One region of the Mesobacillus thioparans genome, then DNA from elsewhere that is predicted to be linked to it. Evidence: predicted binding sites of a transcription regulator. Region 1 holds the regulator's gene; each other region holds the start of a gene.

Region 1 (3,143 bases):
GTTGCCATGTGAAACCCGAGGAATCCGATAAATTCTTTCGTGGCCTTCACTTCAACTGCATATAACCCAAAGCCGTATTCATTGAACTCGGCTAGCATATCCTGATAAAACCTCTCCGTTTCTGAGGAAGATAAGACACGAGGGAAATACTTCATCACATCCGGGTCTGCATTCATTTTGCAAAAGTGCTCTAAATCTGCGGCAGACCAATCGCGCAAAAGCAGTCGTGACGTTTCCAAATAAACCATTTGAACCTCCGATCATTTTTAAAGAGAAAATTTCACCTTAACAAGTATCTGGTATTCAGGAAATACTAAACCCGGACAACCACATTTTCATCCTGACCCTACAATTTGAACTTTCAAATCATTTACTAGTAGAATATAGAGAGTGCCTAGATAAGCAAAGCTGTCCCCGTATTTTATTTTACAGGCCAGCATATTATTACGTAAAATTTCAGAACATACATTACTGCATTATTAAGGAGTTTTTTCGATTGAAAAAAGAATACTGGTACGTCCTTATTGCCTATATTGTCATGCAGCTTTCAAGCCTTGTGGGGGTTCCAATCATTGCTTTCATCGGTGCCGCGATGGGAAAAAGCCTTGATGAAATGCAAACCCTCGCGATTCCATACTGGCTCGTGATCAGTTTTTCACTGACTCTCCTGATCATCCTGATGATTTTAAGGAAAGAACGAAACATACATGCAGATTTGCGCGAAGCATCTTCGCCGGCAAGCTCGGCGGCCTGGGCTTTCGCCGGGGTCTTTCTGGCCCTGTTCGCCCAGTCGATTGCTGGCAGCATCGAAAGCATGCTTGGAATTGAAATGGGCTCGGAGAATACACAGGAAATCATCAAGCTGATCGAAAGGTTCCCGGTCGTCATCCTCGTCAGCTCGATCATCGGTCCGATCCTGGAGGAAATCGTCTTCCGGAAGATCATCTTCGGCAGCCTGCAAAAGAAAATGAATTTCTTCTTTGCAGCCTTGATCAGTTCCGTCATCTTTGCACTGGCCCATATGGAGCCAGAGCATGTGATCCTCTACTCGGCGATGGGCTTTACCTTTGCCTTCCTGTATGTAAAAACAAAGCGGATCATCGTGCCGATCATCGCCCATGTTACAATGAATACAATGGTTGTCCTGCTTCAATCCGTATTCAGAGAAGACATAGAGAGAATGATAAGAGAAGCAGAGAAAATTCAAAGCTTTATTGGGGGATTTTAAGTCATGAAGCAATCGCCTATGTTCTCAGGCATTGTCTACATCTTGTTAGGCATCTTATTCACCTATTTCGCCATCCAGAATGTCAACGACTCAGGCTGGGGATTTTTCAGTTATTTGCTCGTCCTGCTCGCCACCTTCGACTTCGGCTCCGGCATCAGGATGATCCTGTTTCATTTCAAACTTAAACAAATGCAGAAAAAATAGCTCCTTCAAATGAAGGAGCCATTTTTTATTCTTCTGAGTCACTGTCAGTCGGATAATGCTTCAAGAAATAAATCAATGATTGCAATTCCACTGCCAGATCAATATGATGGATCCTGATAGAAGGCGGCACATTCAGCCTCGCTGGCGTGAAGTTCAGGATGCCCTTCACATTCGCCTGTACTAGTCTGTCCGTGATCGGCTGTGCCACCGCTGATGGCACCGTCAGGATCGCCACCTGGATGCCTTCCTCGACAACAACCTTATCAAGGTCATCCATGTGATAGACAGGCACATCGCCAATCTGCGTCCCTACCTTATCCTGGTCGACATCGAAGGCAATTTCAATTTTCGTATTATTATTTTTGGAAAAATTATAATTCAAAAACGCCGTTCCCAAATTACCGACACCAATCAGCGCAACCTTTGTGAGTTCATCCTGGTCGAGCGTCTTTCGGAAAAAAGTCAGCAGGTAATTCACATTATAGCCGTAACCCTTTTTACCCAAAGCCCCGAAATAGGAAAAGTCCCTTCTAATCGTAGCAGAATCCACTTTTACCGCTTCACTCAGCTCCGCGGATGATACCCTTTGCTTGCCTGAAGAATGCAAGTTCAATAAAAATCGGTAATACAGCGGCAAACGTTTTGCGGTTGCCTGCGGAATCTTCATAGCATCATTCGTCATTCTCCATCCTCCACCCGTTCGTATTTCTATTTTAGCTTCTCATCTCTCTTAAAATCGCCGTTTTTCCCGCCAGTCTTTTCCACGAGATAGGTCTTGCCGATCACCATGCCTTTGTCGACGGCCTTGCACATATCATAGACAGTCAGCGCGCATGCTGACGCTGCTGTTAACGCTTCCATTTCTACCCCTGTATTTCCTTTTGTTTTAACAGCTGCTGCGATATTTAATATATAGTCATTACCATTTTGCTCCCAATCAAACGAAAGGTCAATGCCTGTTAATGGAATCGGGTGGCACATCGGGATGATCTCGGATGTCTTCTTGGCCGCCATGATGCCAGCAACCTGCGCGACTGCCAGTACATCGCCTTTTTTTATTTTATTTTCAGTAATCCTTACATATATATCTTGATTAACGGTAATGCTTGAATGGGCGACTGCCGTACGGACCGTCTCAGGTTTTTCACTGACATCGACCATCTTCGCTCTTCCCTCTTCATTAAAATGCGTAAATTCTGCCATATTCAAGCTCCTTTCAACCAAATAATACACTATTTTCACAAACTTGTGTGTGAACTTTGTTTCTATCTTCACATATAGAGGGGAAATTTTTCATAGCTTGCTCCCTATAGCAGGCCGCACATATTGCCGAGCCCATAGGATTGGGTTACACTATCCCTAAGGCATTAGAGGTGAAAAATAATGATTCTATTACAAGTCAATCAGCTATCAAAATATTTTGCTGCTGATCTTATTTTATCGAATATCAAGTTTGAAATACAGACCAATGACCGTGTTGCATTGGTCGGCCGGAACGGTGCGGGAAAATCAACCCTGCTGAAAATCATTGCCGGTTTTGAATCCCATGATGGCGGCGAGATTATCCGCCCGAAAGGAACGACAATCGGATACCTTGCCCAGAATACAGGGCTGGAATCCGAGAAAAGCATCTGGGATGAAATGCTGGCGGTCTTTGACCATCTGCACAGCATGGAAAAAGAACTGCGCCGGCTTGAGGAAAAAATGTCCG
Region 2 (3,143 bases), on a different contig from region 1:
AACCAATTGCGATTGCTGCTGCTAATAAACCCATTATAAAGTTCCTCCTTTAATGTATGAAAAAATGTTTTTTAAAGTTTTGTCCAATAAATGAACAGGGTATATATTAATGGTCATGGCTCACTTTATGAGAGAGATAAACCATCGTTAACATAGTGAAGATAAACGCCTGGATTGCCCCGACGAATACCGAGAATCCTTGCCATATAAGCATTGGAACCGCTGCGGCCAAAGTAGTCATTGTATCAGTCGCGAGGCCGGCTGCAAGCAGACCCAAAAGAATCTCACCTGCGTAAATGTTACCGTAAAGACGAAGACCAAGAGTGAGCGTATTCGCGAACTCTTCAATGATCTTGATCGGGAACATGAACCAAAACGGCTTGAAAAATTCCTTACCGTATTCGGCAGTCCCTTTAAGCTTGACGCCATAATAATGGGAAAGTCCTACCACCATGACTGCAAGAGTCAGTGTGATGACCGGATCAGCTGTCGGTGATTTCCACCATAATTGATTGTCGACAACGACAGAGAACGGCAGACCCAGCATATTGGCTACAAACACATACATCAGCAATGTTATGCCAAGTACATGAAATCTTCCCCCGTCCTTCCAGTCCATCGTACTGTTGATGATTCCTTTCACGAAATCCATAATCCATTCCATGAAGTTCTGGATCCCTGTCGGTTTCATCGCAAGCCTTCGAGTGGAAAGTACTGCAATGATGAAGACGATAGCACTTGCTATTGTGATCATCAGCATGTTTGCCAGGTTAAAATAAAGTCCTAAAAATGGAACTAAAGGAGCTTCATGATGCATTAGTTAATTCACCTCTCTTCCCCGCTATTTACGTGATTGAAAAGACTGGACAAAAAAATCTATCATAATGACAAGATAAGCTGTCATTAATCCCAAAATCGTGAATACAAGGTTTATGCGATCCGGATATTTCATCGCGACGATCACGGCAAGCGCTCCAGTTGCCAGTCTCGACATCGAACCGAGCGAGCGTACCTTCTTCCCCTGCACCACCGAATCACCAAAGTTGTTCATTTTCCTCGCTAGCAGCCATAAATTAAAAAGGCTCAGGCTTGTACCAAAGATCAACCCGGCAAAAACAGATTGATAGCTTGTAAAGCCGTACCCGAGTACATATAGTGACAACAGAGTGAATATGTATTTGCGCTGGCGAGTAAACAAGTCCTTGATTTCCATAGATGGCTAGTCTCCCGAAAAGAAGTGTTGGATGAGGCGGAGCATGGCATACACACCTGCCGCCAATCCGATCAGCAATCCGAATATTAAGAAAAGTGGCTCTGTACCAAGGGTACGGTCCAGCCATCTTCCGGAAAATATGCCAATTAAAATGGAGCCTACCAATTGAGATAGTATAGCGGACATGAGTGCCATCGCTTGTAAAGGGTGGCGGTTGTTTCGGCGCATAAAAAACGCATCCTCACTATAGAGAATGGACAATCAGGGGAGTGAAAAATATTATTTAAAAAACAATATTTTCACATAAAAAAAGCTTGCATATCAACATTGAAAACCTTATCATTTTATGCCCTTTGTAAGCATACAATAGGCAAATGTCAATGTCAATCCATTGGGGTGAAAAAATTCACAAAGTTTTCACTGTGAATATATACCATCAACCCTATTTCAGTATTATATTATTATAACAGAAAAAAGCAGGGCCGGAGAAAGGATTTACCTTTTTCCGGCCCTGTTATTCATAGATGCTTTGTCGATATAGATCATCGTTTCAATCATGCTTTCGCGCCCCGCTTTCTTCGCGAATACCTTTGCCAGGTACACCCCGTCCTCCGGCAGATTTTCAAGCGGTATTTCCTTTTCTACCATCCCTTTTTTCAGCTTCCTCCCCCAATCGAGAAAACCGATGAACCGGAATTGGTCCGGATCGAAAAGCGCAATTCCAAACTCGTCGGCTCCACCAGGGAGATACACTTCATAGCGGAAAGCCGCTCCTGAGTCGGCTGGAGCGAAGCCGAAGCCCATCACCCGTGGGTAATCCGGTTCTTCGAGGACATACAGATAGGGGATACGGATCTTATTTTTCCCATCCTCTATCACCAGGCTGCCGTCATTGATTTTGTCAGCAAGCATCTCCGGGGAAACCTTCATCGCCACTTCGACATCCTTACATTCACCTGGTTTGAGCGTAAAGCTCAAAGGCAGCTCCCATGCAATCCCTTGCTGCTTTTTCGGAATCGAGAAGGAGTAGGACTTTGTGTCGGAGCCGGTATTTCTCACTTTCAATCGGGCGCCATGCCGGTGCATATTATCTGCCAGCTGAAATTTCCCAAATTGCAGCGATCCGGGAATGACCAGGCTTTCAGTCTCGATGGCAGCTTCTGTCTGGATTCGGCCTGCTCCCTGCTCGAATGTCCGGTATGGTTTTCCTTTCCGGTCCTGAATTTCCTTGGCGGTGTTCATGATTGCCGCCTTGATTTCAGCAGGAGTCCAATCCGGGTGTGCTTGCTTGATGAGGGCAGCCGCACCGGCAATATGCGGCGCTGCCATGCTCGTGCCCTGAAGCGGCAGGTAGCCTCCGGGAATCGTGCTGTTGATTGCGACTCCTGGAGCGACAATGTCCGGCTTGATTTCCCAGGTAACAGTCACCGGGCCGCGGGAACTGAAGTCTGCAAGGATGTCTTTTTCTTCTATTAAATGGACGCGGATCAGCATCGTGTTGTTTTTGAGCTGCTTTTTCAAAGCCAATCCAGCCTTTTTGCTGATAGCAGCAACTGGAATCGGCAGGGTTTCTTCGAGGTTGCCAAAGAACGTCCCGTCCGTATTGTTGTAAATAATGACCCCGATCGCGCCAGCTTCGAAGGCATTCCTCGCTTTTTCGGTAAAAGTCAACGTGCCCCGCTCGACAAGGACGAGCTTATCACTGACATCCTTCATGTCTTCTTTTTTGCCCATTCCTGCAAACACCAGGTTTTCACTCTGGGTGATCTTCCAATCGTCCGAACCTTGTAATAGCTCGAGCCGGATTTCTTCCGTGCTGCCCGTTGCGGTGATGTACGGTACTTGCATCGGGGGTGTGGAAGCGCCGACCGATATCGCCTTTGAAGCAGTCCCCGGCGATCCAACCGTCCAGCGGTTCGGACCGGAGTTT
Region 3 (3,143 bases), on a different contig from region 1:
CCATAAGGAACCGCCTCTGCAGACGCCATGATTCCCAATAGGAAAGCACCTGCCAACCATAAAAACTTAGGAAGTTCAAATAGCCCATATACACCCAAACCGATAAAAAGGATCAAGATGCCACTCATTACAGATGCTGAAGCCATTAGATGAATAGGCTTTGTTTTCCAGCTTGTAAATCGTCCGAGAAGAAGTGCTCCGACTACGCTGCCAAAGCCAACAGAACTGACGAGCAAACCGAATTCCTCTTCGCCAAAACCAAGATTCTGTGCAACAAAGACAAACAAACCATCATAAAGAAAAATAATGAAGAAAGCAATGGAGGAGAGAATGATTGCCGCCTTTAGAATCCTGGCAGAGAAGATGTGTTTGATTCCTTCTGTAAGATCTTCCAGATAAGAATTCCCCTGTTGTTTTTTGGAAGAAGATTCCGTTTCGATTTTTGGCAAGGACATTAATATCACAACCGCGATCAGAAAGCCTACAGCTTCAAAAACAAAGGGACTCCTGACCCCGTAAAGGGCAATCAATCCGCCACCAAGCGCAGGACCAACAATTTTCATTGTATTGACTGAGAGCTGACTTAAGGTCACAGCCTCGGGCAATTCTTCCTCAGAGACCGTATGCCTGATTGCGCTCTGTCTAGCAGGGTCATACAGGGCAGCGACCGTTGCCTTAAGAAATACAAACAGCAGCATGACATAAAGATTTGGCGCGAAAAACATACCTGCTACAAACAGGACTCTAAACAATAAGCATGTAATCATCAGCGTCTTCTGAGGAAGTCTGTCAACAAAAACGCTGGCAAGCGGACCGATGATCACCCATGGAATTCCCATGATAATGATGACAGAAGCAATAGCTGCTTCACCAAGTCCCCAATGATAGGCAACAATGACCTGTATTGCGATAAAATCCAGCCAGTTTCCCAAATCAGAAAATACCTGTGCCCCAAAAAGTGAGCGATAAGCTTTATTCTTCAGTGGTTTGAAGATGCCAGCATCCATTTTCCCTGCCTCCTAAAGTTCGTTTTTCAATGCATTTTTTCGTCTTTCCCTTTGTTTTACGCCTAAGTTCTTTGGATCCTGACCCGCAGGCAGCTCATCATTCTCCAGGGAGGTCAGCGATTCTTTTATCCAAGTTAGCTCAGCCTCTAGTTTCAACTCGGCATATCTCATTGCCAGCATTCCCACACTGTTAATATATGAGGTATTATTCTGTTTCCATTCTTTAACGAAATTTAATATTTCCTGTGAATCTCTGGCTCTTTCTTTTAGATGCTGTGCAAGGATGCTTTGATCCATCTCATCATGCCAGGCAGCCATCTTTATGAATAACTCATCCTTAATGGCAGGAGGTTCAGGCTTTCTGGAAAGCCAGCTTTCCAATTCAGTCCAGCCTTTCCCTGTAAGCTCATAAAGCTTTTTCCTGCGGCCGTCTGTCTCCGATTCAATGGTAGTGATGAAACCCTGTTCTTCAAGTTTTTTTAGCTTGGGATAAAGACTGCCGTAACTCATGCCCCAGAATAGGCCGGCTGCTTTATGCTCAAATTCGGATTTAATATCATAACCGGTACTTGGACGGAAACTGATGACTGCAAGGATGGAATGTTCAATTGACATGTTCAACTCTCCTTTTTAAATATATATCAATTTGATATATCAATATGATATGTTTGTTTATGAAAAATGTCAAAAAATTATATATCACTGTTTTTTTGCTGGCCAAAAGGGAATTAATCCATTAATGAAATGTTCAATTCACATAGAGATGAATGCAACTAAGGACAGGAGGAAAATAAATTGGCATTTCGTAAACCCCAGGAAATCGCACAAGTGACTATTGACTCTGGCACATACAAGGCTGCCATGCCCATGAAGAATATGCTTGCACTAGGTTTTCTTGGTGGAGCTTTTATCGCCATCGGCTATCTTTTGGACATCAGGGTGATCGCGAACTTGCCGCATGAATGGGGGACCTTCGGAACATTCCTGGGTGCCTCGGTTTTCCCTTTAGGACTGATCTTGATCCTTCTTGCCGGAGGAGAACTGCTTACGGGGAATATGACAGCCATTTCGATGGCCAGTCTCGCGAAAAAAGTAACAGTGAATAAGCTATTGAAAAATTGGTTCTGGATTACTTTAAGTAACTTTGTAGGTGCTCTGTTTGTAGCCTATTTTTTTGGCCATATCGTTGGTTTGACCGAGACCGGTCCTTATCTTGAAAAAACGGTCGCTGTAGCAGGGGCAAAACTCGACGATGGCTTTTGGGCAGCATTTTTTTCAGGGATTGGCTGTAACTGGCTTGTTGGTTTGGCAGTTTGGCTATCGTATGGTGCATCTGACATGACCGGAAAAGTTCTGGCAATCTGGTTCCCTATCATGGGCTTCGTCGCAATCGGATTCCAGCACGTTGTGGCAAACATGTTCGTCATCCCTGCAGCGATTTTCGCAGGACATTTTAGCTGGGGTGAATACTTCACCAACTTTGTCCCGGTATACTTAGGCAATGCAGTAGGCGGTGGGGTGTTTGTTGCGTTGATTTATTGGATGAGCTATAAAGACGCGATCAAAAAGCAAGCTGAACAGCCCGAAGACCAATTCTCAAAAGCAAGCGCGAAGAAAAGGGCGATTAGGTAAACAAAAAGGAACCTCGATATTTGAGGTTCCTTTTTGTTGGTCTTATTCGATCAACCCAAGTGATTTTAAACCATTATATATTCCCGAGTTGGTGACTGATGTGGTTTCATGCTTAGCATGCTGAAACAGGTCAGGATGTGCATTTCCCATCGCAAAGCCTTCTCCGGCATAGGCCAGCATTTCCTTATCATTCATTCCATCCCCAAAAGCAATCGATTCTTCACGTATAATACCCAGTTTTTCAAGGAGGAATCTCACGCCAACTCCTTTATTGACATGATCACGAATAACATCGAAACAATGCTGCATACCTTCGACGTTTACTTGCGATAAATGGATTCCATCCTTGAACTGATAGAAGGTGTCACCTTTAGCACCGGAAGTGATGATCGTCATACCAAGAATATCTTCGATGACATCATCAGCAAAAATCTCATTCTGGCTCAAATGAAATTGCTTTTGAAAGGCTTGGACCGCATCCGGTTCCAGGCTGGTAAAGTAATT
Region 4 (3,143 bases), on a different contig from region 1:
GGGTCAGGTCGTTTATTTCGGCCTGATTGTCCGGATGGGTATCGAGGTTTATGCTACCCATAACATTGCAGGCACACTGACGACTTTTGCCTACACGATTGGCGGAGGGTTTGCCATCGCCGCCAGCACCTTGATCGGGCAGGCGATTGGCGAAAACAACCTGGAGGATGCAAAGGAATACCGAAAATGGAGCTATATCCAATCTGCTGTTTCCATGACGCTGATTACGGCGATACTCGCTGCGTGCAGCCCATGGATTGGCATGTTGTTTACAACCGATCAGACGGTCCTGCATTTATTGCTGATTGTTTTATTGATCGATATGTTTTCCCAGCCATTCCTTGCTTCAGTCCTTGTTGATACTTCAGCTGTCCAGGCATCGGGGAACAGTACATTTCCAATGATCGTTACAATTATTGGGATTTGGGTGATCAGAACACTTGGAGTCTATATTTTTGCGTGGAAGTTGGGATATGGCCTACCCGCTGTTTGGGTCTCTATTGCTGCTGATAATGCCCTTCCTGCAGGATTGTTTATTTGGTACCGAAAAAATAGACAGGTTATAAGAGAGTTAGCGTAAATTTTGATAAGAATATAAACTGGGAGTGATGGACATGCAATTTGTATTAGGTTTGAACTTGATTGAGCTTATGCCAACAATAATTGTGTATTCTGTTTTGTCTTTATTGGCTATAGGTGTTATCTATTTATTTAAGAAGAAATCAGATAAGGAATTAATAGAATTGGAAAGAAAGTTAGGTTCAAATGACCATGATAAATAGTTTCTATATTGAAATATAAGCCTGAGTGGCTGACGGTGTGAACCTGATGCTATTCCAATAAGGTCAAGAATCGGAAAAGATTTATGAGGTTTATAAAACCAACGATAATAGAACTTAGTTACGTGGGCATTTCGACTGTTTGCCAGGGTGTTTCCTGAAAATTTATAATAATGAAAAACATAAAAAGATCGCTGTTTAGCGATCTTTTTATGTTTCAGAAGCGGAATGGGAGTGGAGGAGTGTTCCCATACCCCTATTGTTTGAACGATTTTCTTTAAACAGTTACCCTCTTTAGGAAACAATTCTCAATTAACGGGTAGTTAACATAAACAGGTCAGCCAAATCGACTATTTATCATTTTGTAAAATAAAACCTTCAACATTTTGTCACAAATTAAAATAAAGCCACCAATTAAAGTATGTTAACATTATGAGCGTGTTAGAAACCTATAGATGCTTACTAGGATATTTATGTATATATGCTCATATATTTAAATTCTTGGCGTTCTTTTTCTTGGTGGCATTGAATAAAAACTATGAAATTGTATGTGATGTAATTTACATAGTATTCGAAATCTATCGGATAGGCTTCTAACTTCCTCAGTTAATCTAAGAAAGGGGTAAATCAATGAAGGTAAAATGGTTGATTTTAACTTTAATTTTTGGTGTTTTCGCCATGCTTTCTGGTTGTGAACCATTAACGGTCCTCGACCCAAAAGGTCCTCAAGCTCGTACAACAGCAGATGTGATCATGATTTCGATTTGGACCATGGCATTTGTTGTTATTGTTGTTTTTGTTCTTTTCATTGTCATGTTGGTGAAGTACCGAGCATCAAAGCAAAATGAAAATTATGAACCGCCACATATTAAAGGCAGTAAAGTAATTGAATCGATATTCGTTGGCGTTCCAATAATAATTGTCATTTTCCTTTCGGTTATTACTGTCAAATCTACATATGAAGTTGAGTCAACACCTAAGGGGTTTGAAAAACAGGAACCGTTAGTCATTTATGCATCTTCTTCGAATTGGAAGTGGCATTTTAGTTACCCGGAAGAGAATATTGAAACAGTGAACTATCTTTTTATTCCAACGAATAGGCCGATAGAATTTAGGCTTTATTCATTTGGACCGATTTCCAGTTTCTGGATTCCGCAATTAGGTGGACAAAAATACGCTATGTCAGACATGGTCAATAAGCTAAACCTAGCTGCAGATGTTCCGGGAGAATATAGTGGGCGGAATGCTAGTTTTACAGGTGCAGGATTCGCAGAGCAAACGTTTAACGTTACAGCAATGGAACAGGAAGAATACAAAAAATGGGTAGATGAAATCAAGGCAACTGCAGAACCAATGACTGCAGAAAAATTTGATAAATTGTTAGAACCTGCCCACCTTGGTCAACAGACATTTACAGGCACCCATTTATCTTTCCTTCCGCCTCCAGAGGGTCACCAAATGAAAGAGACATCAAAAGAAAAAGAGAATGAAACAATGGATCAAGACAAAATGGACGATATGTAGGACCAGGTAACAATACAGTGTTTCTGAATGATGTTGCAGTTAATTTTAAATGAATAACAGAAAGGGGTTGCGATAGATGGAGTTCTTTGAGAGATTTGCTATTCCAAACCCAAGTCCAACCATATATGCGTCGATGGTTGCCATCGGCTTAACGATTATTGCAATACTTGCAGGCCTTACTTATTTTAAAAAGTGGGGTTATTTATGGCAGCAATGGTTAACAACAGTAGATCATAAACGTATCGGCATCATGTACCTCATTTCAGCTCTGCTGATGTTGTTCCGTGGCGGAGTAGATGCCATAATGATGCGTGCCCAGACGGCTATACCTGAGAACACACTTTTGAATGCCCAAGAATATAATGAGGTTTTTACAACACATGGAGTAGTCATGATTTTGTTCATGGCTATGGCGTTTGTCACTGCTTTAATGAACTTTGTAGTCCCATTGCAAATTGGGGCTCGTGATGTGGCGTTTCCTCGATTGAATGCTTTAAGTTTCTGGTTATATTTTATGGGAGCGATGTTATTTAACATTTCCTTCATTGTTGGTGGTTCACCTGATTCAGGATGGACATCCTATTTCCCACTGGCGGGAAATGAATTTAGTCCTTCGGTAGGGACGAATTACTATATGATTGCGATTCAAATCGCTGGTCTAGGAACATTAATTACTGGTATTAACTTTATTGTCACTATCTTGAAAATGAGGGCACCTGGCATGAAGTTAATGAAAATGCCGATGTTTACCTGGACAGCGCTGATCACCAATGTGATTATCGTTTTCGCTTTTCCGGTTTTAACGGTCGCGCTGGCGATGGGGACAATGGACCGATTATT

The links. Region 1 encodes Rex, which represses fermentation and respiration genes when NADH is low (regulators of the CRP and FNR family bind a similar motif). Its sites were predicted from a motif close to TTGTGAAATATTTCACAA; they were not measured.
Region 2: ACNAZ4_RS07740 (AtpZ/AtpI family protein) is a predicted target of Rex. The motif match lies at 1,608-1,625, and genes of this name have one in related genera.
Region 3: ACNAZ4_RS17660 (formate/nitrite transporter family protein) is a predicted target of Rex. The motif match lies at 1,680-1,697, and genes of this name have one in related genera.
Region 4: qoxA (cytochrome aa3 quinol oxidase subunit II) is a predicted target of Rex. The motif match lies at 1,328-1,345, and genes of this name have one in related genera.

What each region holds. Positions count from the first base shown of each region.
Region 1 is NZ_CBCSFH010000024.1:5,262-8,404, reverse strand. Features, by position in the region: gene ACNAZ4_RS23165 (GNAT family N-acetyltransferase) at 1-248, opposite strand, end outside; gene ACNAZ4_RS23160 (CPBP family intramembrane glutamic endopeptidase) at 497-1,228, shown strand; gene ACNAZ4_RS23155 (YdiK family protein) at 1,232-1,432, shown strand; gene ACNAZ4_RS23150 (redox-sensing transcriptional repressor Rex) at 1,458-2,114, opposite strand; gene moaC (cyclic pyranopterin monophosphate synthase MoaC) at 2,141-2,635, opposite strand; gene ACNAZ4_RS23140 (ABC-F family ATP-binding cassette domain-containing protein) at 2,816-3,143, shown strand, end outside.
Region 2 is NZ_CBCSFH010000003.1:127,159-130,301, forward strand. Features, by position in the region: gene atpE (F0F1 ATP synthase subunit C) at 1-34, opposite strand, end outside; gene atpB (F0F1 ATP synthase subunit A) at 107-817, opposite strand; gene ACNAZ4_RS07735 (ATP synthase subunit I) at 842-1,213, opposite strand; gene ACNAZ4_RS07740 (AtpZ/AtpI family protein) at 1,220-1,441, opposite strand; gene ACNAZ4_RS07745 (S8 family serine peptidase) at 1,709-3,143, opposite strand, start outside.
Region 3 is NZ_CBCSFH010000012.1:13,164-16,306, reverse strand. Features, by position in the region: gene ACNAZ4_RS17670 (MFS transporter) at 1-1,007, opposite strand, end outside; gene ACNAZ4_RS17665 (PadR family transcriptional regulator) at 1,020-1,622, opposite strand; gene ACNAZ4_RS17660 (formate/nitrite transporter family protein) at 1,803-2,639, shown strand; gene ACNAZ4_RS17655 (HAD family hydrolase) at 2,682-3,143, opposite strand, start outside.
Region 4 is NZ_CBCSFH010000002.1:417,202-420,344, reverse strand. Features, by position in the region: gene ACNAZ4_RS06595 (MATE family efflux transporter) at 1-580, shown strand, start outside; gene ACNAZ4_RS06590 (hypothetical protein) at 615-782, shown strand; gene qoxA (cytochrome aa3 quinol oxidase subunit II) at 1,410-2,303, shown strand; gene qoxB (cytochrome aa3 quinol oxidase subunit I) at 2,380-3,143, shown strand, end outside.